2 regions of the Priestia sp. YIM B13490 genome follow, and region 2 is predicted to be linked to the other one. Evidence: a T-box and tRNA genes for the amino acid it is inferred to sense, from the RefSeq annotation. Region 2 holds a T-box; the other holds one or more tRNA genes.

Region 1 (4,435 bases), on a different contig from region 2:
ATACCGTTTTCCCAAGCGACGAACGAAGATTTACTTTCATATCGGTTTGATCTTCAATTAATTCTTTGTACATATTAATTAAAATGTCTTGTTCTGCACCAATTTTCCCTCCGATAACAAGGTCTGGTTTTGTTGCGCTCATCGCTGCAAACGGAGAAACAAGAATAAGTATTAATACGATGATCATAATAAACGAGCGTTTTTTGGACCCTTTTTTAGCTGAGTGTTCAATCGTTCGCAGAATTCCATCAAAAATAAGCGCTAATAATGCTGCTGGAATGGCTCCTAATAAAATCAAACTATTATCGCTTCGGTCAATACCAAGCAAAATTAAGCTTCCGAGTCCGCCCGCTCCGATAAGAGCCACGATTGTCGCTGTGCCAATAATGAGTACCATCGCTGTGCGAATTCCGGCCATAATGACAGGAAGTGCTAGAGGAAGTTCTACTTTAATTAATCGTCTCCACGAGTTCATCCCCATGGCTTTGGATGCTTCAATTAAAGATGGGTCCACTTCTTTAATTCCGGTATATGTATTTCGTACAATAGGAAGAAGCGAATATAAAAACAGTGCAATAACCGCGGGAAAGGTTCCAATTCCGACAAGAGGAATCAGTAATCCTAATAAAGCGAGTGAAGGAATGGTTTGCAGTACGGCTGTTACGCCAATGATTGGTTCAGCAATACGGTCATGCCTCGTTAAGTACAGTCCGAGCGGCACTGAAATTAATACGGCGATAACAAGAGCCAGTACTGAAATTTGAATGTGTTCAAGAAGAGCTTGAAACAGTGCATCTCCTCGTTGATCTAATAATGTGCTTAGTGCATTCATTACAGCGTTCCTCCTTCTTTCGTTTTATCAGAAAGAAACGCTAATAGAGTTTTGCGCGTTACAACGCCAATACGTTTGCTCCCTTTTTTCACGGCTATTGCTTCATGGTCGTAAAGGGCGTCCATTGCCTGCTGAACAGTGGCGGTTGAAGCTAACTCTTCAGTAGGTTCTACGTCTGGCTGTTCACTTTCTTTGACAAACATATCCAATGTCTCAAATAAAGCATTGCCTTGATTTCCAATAAATGTTTTTACAAATTCATTTTTAGGCTTTTGGATGAATTCCTCCGGGGTTCCAACTTGAACAATTTCCCCATCTTTCATCAGGCAGATACGATCTCCAAGCGTCATCGCTTCGCTCATATCGTGCGTAACAAACACAAATGTTTTTTTGATTTTTTCTTTTAAGCTAATAACATCTTGCTGAAGCTGTTCGCGGCTTAACGGATCGAGGGCACTAAAGGGTTCGTCCATTAAAATAACGGGGGGATCAGCTGCGAGGGCACGTGCTACACCTACACGTTGCTGCTGGCCACCTGAGAGCTCAGACGGCTTTCGGTTTCGATACTGCTTTGGGTCTAGTCCTACCAAGGTAAGCAGTTCATCAATGCGCGTTTTGATTTTGTTTTTCTTCCAATGCTTCATCTCGGGTACAATGGCTATATTTTCAGCGATGGTCATATGAGGAAAAAGAGCAATCTGCTGCAGAACATAACCAATGTTCCAGCGTAGCTCATGGATGTTGTGGTCCGATACGAGCTTATCTTTTATGTATAGTTCTCCTTCGGTAATATCATGAAGACGGTTAATCATTTTTAAGGTGGTTGTTTTCCCACACCCACTCGGACCAATTAAAACGAAAAACTCTCCTTCTTTAATTTCTAGATTAATATTTTTCACGGCGGTCGTACCGTCTGGATATTGCTTTGACACATTCTTAAACGTAATCAAATTATCGTTCACACTCCCTGTTGAAATTTAACCCCTAGTTCCGTGTACCCAATATTTAGAGGCAATAAACATTCTTTTAAGAATATTTCTAAATATGATTCATAAGACACAGGGGAAAAGATACGCATATTTTCTCACAATCTCCTAATAAGGCTATCAAACTGTTAAAGTTTTCACAAGGAGGGAAAGAATAATTCGGAGAATAATTTTAAAGCCGACACAAATAAAAAAAACCTTCTTTCAACAAGAAAGAAGGTTTTTTAGTATGCTAGCGACAGGGATCGAACCTGCGACCTCTTGCTTACCATGCAAGTGCTCTACCTACTGAGCTACACCAGCGTCTTGGAAAATTATATCACGTTTAAATTTATTTAGGAAGCGCTTTTTTAAATTTTTTTATTGGTATATTCTCTAATTTACGTCTTCTGAAATTCGCACTTTCTACAAAGTTCCATATTTCATGTTAGAACTCCTTACATAAATTGTGTGAATTTTCTTTTTTTATATTACCCTTAGTAAAAGAGCTTACAAAAGAAGGGAAGAAAATAGATGGAACAACAACCAACCATGACCAAACCAAAAACAGCAACTCCCTACCCAAGAGACTGCACGTTCAGCCTGGAAGATTGGACGACGCTCGCTAAGTATTGGTACCCCGTCGCACGCTGCAGTGATGTAACAGAGAAACCAACGTCCGTAAAACTGCTAGATGTAAATCTAGTTCTATACCGTACCACACACAAAGTAGTGGCGGCTCGTGATTTATGCGTTCACCGAGGCACCCCTCTTAGCATGGGCTGGGTGGAAGATGATGAAATTGTCTGTCCTTACCACGGCTTCCGCTATGCAACGGACGGTGCATGCACGTCGATTCCAGCTCACCCTGATGCCAATATTTCTCCCCGCTTGTGTATGGCCGTCTATCCAGTTATTGAACGATTTGGATTAGTGTGGACTTCCCTGACAGGAGAACAAGATAACCTGCCTTACTTCGATGCGTGGGAGGACCCTGATTTTCAGCAAATTGTTTGTCCGAGCTTTGATATCATGGGTTCGGCCGGTCGTCAAATGGAAGGCTTTTTAGACGTAGCTCATTTTGCTTGGGTTCACACAGACACATTTGGTGATCGAAACAACGCCTTTGTGCCTAAATATAAAGTAAGCGATACAGAGTATGGGCTTCATGTAGAATATACGAGCACCGTGAGCAATTATTCCAAAGAACAGCAGCATTTAAATCCACCTGATTTTAAATGGCTTCGCGTCTTTGATGTTTATCCGCCGTTTACAGCTACGCTAAAAGTATACTTCCCAGAAGGCGCAGAACTGTGGATTATGAATGCAGTCTCTCCTATTTCAGCCCGCGAAACACGTTTATTCGCACCAATCGCTCGAAACTTTGACAAAGATTCTCCCGTTGAAGGTGTGTATGACTTTAACCTTCGCGTCTTTGACGAAGACCGTGAAATGGTTGAAAACCAAAAGCCTGAAGACTTGCCTTTAGACCTGCAGATGGAAGCGCATATTATGGCTGATCAAACGTCCATCGGCTACCGGAAATTATTAAAGAAAATGGGCTTAAGCTTTAGATATACAAGCTAAAGAAATCCCCGCTGTTTCAGCGGGGATTTCTTTTTTATTTAGCAAACTGCTCGCGTCCTGCTTTTTCCTTTATCACTTCATCTTCACTTGCCGGCGTGGCGCGTTTCATAAACAATGAAAGAATTAAAGCAACCACCACTAGTACTACTGAGACGGCAAACGCATCGTTAATTCCTTGTACCATTGCCTGCATCCCAATTTGTTCTTTCATTTGAGCTGCCCCGGCTGCCGTTGCATTCGCTGCTCCTGCTCCGCTCATTGCATCTTGAGCAAGCTCTTTTGCATGCGTAGCTGTACGATTTGACATCACCGTTACTAAAAGAGCCGAACCAATAGCTCCCGATACTTGTTGAAGCGTGTTATTCATCGCAGTACCATGCGGATTAAAGCGCTGCGGCAGCTGATTTAATCCGTTTGTCATAACCGGCATCATCACCATAGACATTCCGAACATGCGAAGCGTGTAAAGCGTAATGAGCGTTGTATATGTCGTATCAAGCTCTAAGTTACTGAAGAAATACGTCGTAACGGCTGTAATCGTTAGACCCGTTACAGCCAGTGCACGCGCTCCGAATTTATCAAATAATTTTCCGGTAATCGGAGACATCACACCCATGAGTAGCGCACCCGGAAGCATTAGTAATCCTGAGTGAAGCGGAGAAATGCCTCGTACCGTTTGAACATAAATTGGCATTAGCAGCATGGCTGAGAATAATGCCATTGTAATCACCATTGAAATCGTTGATGATAAAGCAAACATTGGATATTTAAAAATGCGGAATTCAAGCATAGGTGTTTTAAGCTTGAACTGACGCGTAATAAATAAAATCAGCGCAACGGCTCCTACGATAATGGTGCCGTATACTTCCACAGAATCCCAGCCTTTATCCCCTGCTGAGCTAAATCCGTATAGAAGTCCCCCAAATCCAATTGTAGATAACACAAGCGATAGGAAATCCAGATTGATTTCCACTTTTTCTTTTTTGTCTTTTAATAGGAAGAAAGCGCCTATTAATACAATTGCCGCGATTGGCGTAACAAGGTGGAACAG
Region 2 (4,435 bases):
TTGAAAATAACGTCTTTTCCCATTTGGCTGCGCGTTTTTACTTCAGATACAGAAGTAATTATATAGAAATAATTACTAACTTGTCTATTAGTATACTAATATCATTATATATATTTCAAGAGTTTTTGTAAGCGATTTCTTAGTATTTCTCTATTTTGGATTTATAAACTAAATAAAGAGATTATCATTGTGCTTATGTATAATAAGTTTGAATAAAAATAATATTCTAAAAATTATTTTATATGTTTTTAGATAACTTTTTTACTAACTATCTTCAGATATAAATTCCTGACATAGAGATTATTTACAGAACGATGAATGTTTTATCTTACCGGGTGTTATAATGATGAAAACTGAAGTGTATGAAGGGCGGAGAAAGATGATTAACTTACTTATTGGCTGTATTTTACTAGCATTAGGAGTATACTTTATGTTTAAATTTCTTTTTTACTCTCCTTCTAAAAAGAAGCGAAATCAGCAAAACATAAACAAACCATCAGGTGAGGCTTCAGCTTCATCGCGTACAAACGATTCGAATGGAATAAGATAAATTTTTTTATAAAATACCGGCGTTTGTCTAAGGCAAAAGTTATACTGCTGATATATATTATCTTATACCCTTCTAGTTCAATATTCCCTTCATTTTGGTGTGAGACAAAATGAAGGGAATCACTATCCGACTTAAAAAATCGGATTTTTCTATTTAGTAAGGTAAATAGCTTCAATACACTCTGTTTGAATTCTTTTCTTTATTCAAGTATACAGCTGCCTCTTCCAAACTTACTGTTCCTATATTTTTCTTCCCGTGCTTTCGCATAGCAAGCGATTCATTTTCCACTTCTTTATCTCCTATCACAGCCATATAAGGAACTTTCAGCATTTCTGCTTCTCGAATTTTCAGCCCTATTTTTTCAATGCGATCATCTACTTCAACACGATACCCTTTTAACTCCAGCTCGTGTTTCACTTTATATGCATATTCCACGTGCGGCGGTGCAATAGGCAAAAGCTTAAATTGAACAGGAGCCAGCCAAAGAGGAAATTGACCTTCGTAATGTTCAATCAAGATGGCCATAAATCGTTCAACGGAACCGTATATAGCGCGGTGAATCATTACGGGACGATGCGGTTTATTGTCTTCTCCAATATACATACAGTCAAACTTCTCCGGCATTAAGAAATCAAGCTGAACTGTTCCGCACTGCCAGCTGCGACCTAAGGAATCTAAAATATGAAAATCGATTTTCGGCCCATAAAAAGCTCCGTCTCCTTCATTTACCTGATAGTCTAAGCCTTTTTCACTTAACACAGATTGAAGCGACTTTTCTGCTTGGTTCCATGTTTCAATATCTCCCATGAATTTTTCAGGTCGTGTGGATAGCTCCACTTTGTAATCGAAGCCAAAATGTGAGTAAAAGTCATGGATAAACGCTAGAATGCGGCTAATTTCAGCTTGGATCTGACTGAGCTTTACGAATAAATGAGCGTCGTCCTGTGTGAATGAACGGACTCTTAGCAAGCCGTTTAAAGACCCAGAAAGCTCGTGACGATGAACTAATCCAAGCTCTGCGTATCGAATCGGAAGTTCTCGGTAGCTTCTTCGCTTGCTGTTAAACAATAAAATGGCTCCCGGACAATTCATCGGTTTAATCGCATAGTTTTGTTTGTCAACATTTGAAAAATACATATTCTCATGATAGTGCTCCCAGTGCCCTGATTGTTCCCAGAGCTCCTGTTTCATCATGATGGGTGTTTTTATTTCTTGATAGCCTGCTTTATAATGCTTTTGTTTCCAGTAATTTTCTAACTCATTTCGAACAATCATTCCGTTAGGTAAGAAAAACGGCATACCAGGAGCTTCTTCCATTGACATAAACAGCTCCAGTTCTTGACCTAACTTTTGATGATTTCGCTTTTCTGCTTCCATTTGTTTTGACATGTTCATTCCTCCAATATGTTTTTATTCAACAAAAAAAACCGCATTCATCCCTAGTAAAGGGACGAATGCGGCCGTGGTACCACCCTAATTCCGTAAAATACTTATACGTATTTTACGCTTAAAAAGATAACGGTTTTACCGGGTGCGGTTTCAGTGTATACACATTCCCCGCCGCAGCTCCAAGGTGGTAAATTCATTTCGTTTTCTAAGGGTTCTCAGCCAGTGACCCTACTCTCTGTAAAGAAAATTCAAAAATGATTCATGTCCTTTTCATTGCTTGTATATTCTTTTTTCTACAAAAAAAACCGCACTCATCCCTAGTGAAGGGACGAATGCGGCCGTGGTACCACCCTAATTCCGTAAAATACCCATACGTATTTTACGCTTAAAAAGATAACGGTTTTACCGATTGCAGTTTCAGTTATGCACGTTCCCTGCAATAGCTCTAAGGTGGTAAATTAGATGATTTCTTAAGGGCTCTCAGCCAGTGGCCCTATTCTCTGCGAAGAAAACAGCATCCAATTCGTGTCCTTTTCATTGCCAAATACTGTTTATTAGTTGTTAAAAGCGATTATAGTGTATAAATTTAACAAAAGTCAAGAAGTAATTTTTTATTTTTCAAATGGTATAGAATTACTTTATGCTTGAATTTTTGAAAAGTTACTTAAGAATACACGGACTGAAAAAGTTTTTTATTATACTATTAACGACTACATTCCATTCTTATTTTCATAACAATAAAGGCGAAAAAGAAAGATGCTATAAGTCCTTATTTGTTTTATCTAATCGGGATTAATGAAGTGAAACCAATACTACCCCAAACCAGAACAAGTAACCTAACACAAGTATCATCAAGTTTTTAATTTATATACTAAAATATTAAATACACCTTTTTCTGCTCACGCAAATATTTAACTTAAATCCATAGAAACTATTTTTTATCTATCTTTAGACAAAAGCTCATCATGCATGCTTCCACTTTGCGGAAAAATCCGTTTTGTCCTGATTTGTTCTTTAAGAATAACGTCAAGCTGCCGCTGAATTTTCCTTGTTTCATTTGTCGAAAAATACGGGTGAGCCAGATTTACTGTTTCTAACGGATCCTTGGTCAAATTGTACATTTCAATTTGATCAGGAACACGGGTTGTTTTAAGGGTAGTAAAACTCACAGGGTAACCTCCATATTGCTCTCCGTGAATGAATTCATCTTTTTCGTCATCTGCTGACCAAAATTGCAGATTATCATGATAGCGAGCGTATTTCCAAATTTCCTTTCCTGCCGCTGACGAAAACTCGACAATGACCGCTTGAATGTGATTAGGCTGAACAACTGACGGGTAGCTTTCTCCTAAAAAATTTGTTTGGTGAAGTCCTTTTGTCGGGTCATCATCCGTCATGAAGAAAATCGCTGTTTCCTCTTGCTCAGCACACGTTTCTCCTCGAAGTATACCTGACAGGTCTCGCCCAACAAATGGATGTACTTCCGTATGACTTTTTTGTAATTGCTTTTGAATAGCGGAAGCATCTATATTAGCTAAACTAAGCATTGTCGGGATCAAGTCAAGCTGACTAGTCAGTGTGTCTGTACGTTGATAACTAGGAAACAAACGCTTGTTATGAATGAGAAGCGGAACGTGAATAGATTCTTCATACATGTTGTACCATTTTTGATGTAGTCCCCCGTGAGCTCCAAGCAAATCACCGTGATCAGACGTAAAAATAATAATTGTATTTTCATAGAACGAAGATTGTTCCATGGTCCGAAGAACTTTTAAAATTTGTTTATCAACATTTTTTTGCAGCTGATAATACAAGCGCCGGTAGAAGCTAGAATTTGGGGTTGGCTGCAGCGCTTTTGGATAGATGTATTTATAGCTGCTTTGAGCGCTAGGCTTTGTTTGTAAAGGTTCTCTAATGGTAGGTGGCGGATCGATGTTTGGAATCGTCTCATCAATAGAAAACTGAAACATAGGAAGGTGTTTGGTAATCGCTCCGAACAGCGCAATGTCATGCGGGTTCACAAATGAAGCTACCATGAGCCAAGGCTGCGCAGGCGCTTGATGTTCTAATCGTTGAATAAGCTCTATGATTTCCTCTGCATATATTTCGTCTCGTCCGCTCACTCCAACGGCCGCAGATGAACCAGAATTGTGCGGATTTCTCCCTTCCGGTTCCGGACCAATCCACCCTGAAAAACCAAACTTTTCAAGCTTATTAGCCCGTTGATAAAGGCCTTCTTTCTCTGGATCCGGTATTCCTGTTTGCATCTGATAGCTAGAAAAAACGTCATGTGTTCCTGGAATTAAGATGTTCTCATCAGAAATATGCCATTTTCCTTTATAAAAGGTTTGATATCCAGCCTTCTTAAAATACTCTCCCATCGTCGGGACGGTATTAGGCTGCAGCCAAAACATATCAGGATCTTGTGATTTCTTTGCGATACCTTGCGTTTGCGTAACTCCGTGCAAGGAAGGATACTGCCCTGTAAACAATGTA

Evidence for each region. The T-box of region 2 lies ahead of thrS (threonine--tRNA ligase). A T-box ahead of a tRNA ligase gene usually reads a tRNA of that ligase, here a tRNA-Thr.
Region 1: it encodes a tRNA-Thr, which carries the amino acid that the T-box ahead of thrS (threonine--tRNA ligase) is inferred to sense. The anticodon was not compared.

What each region holds. Positions count from the first base shown of each region.
Region 1 is NZ_JBHZOT010000001.1:206,040-210,474, reverse strand. It holds gene ACFX4R_RS01055 (ABC transporter permease/substrate-binding protein) at 1-832, opposite strand, end outside; gene ACFX4R_RS01050 (ABC transporter ATP-binding protein) at 832-1,782, opposite strand; tRNA gene ACFX4R_RS01045 (tRNA-Thr) at 2,049-2,121, opposite strand; gene ACFX4R_RS01040 (aromatic ring-hydroxylating oxygenase subunit alpha) at 2,332-3,384, shown strand; gene ACFX4R_RS01035 (DHA2 family efflux MFS transporter permease subunit) at 3,419-4,435, opposite strand, start outside.
Region 2 is NZ_JBHZOT010000003.1:576,403-580,837, reverse strand. It holds gene ACFX4R_RS12865 (hypothetical protein) at 347-550, shown strand; gene thrS (threonine--tRNA ligase) at 722-1,939, opposite strand; T-box leader at 1,994-2,222, opposite strand; T-box leader at 2,261-2,486, opposite strand; gene ACFX4R_RS12855 (sulfatase family protein) at 2,878-4,435, opposite strand, start outside.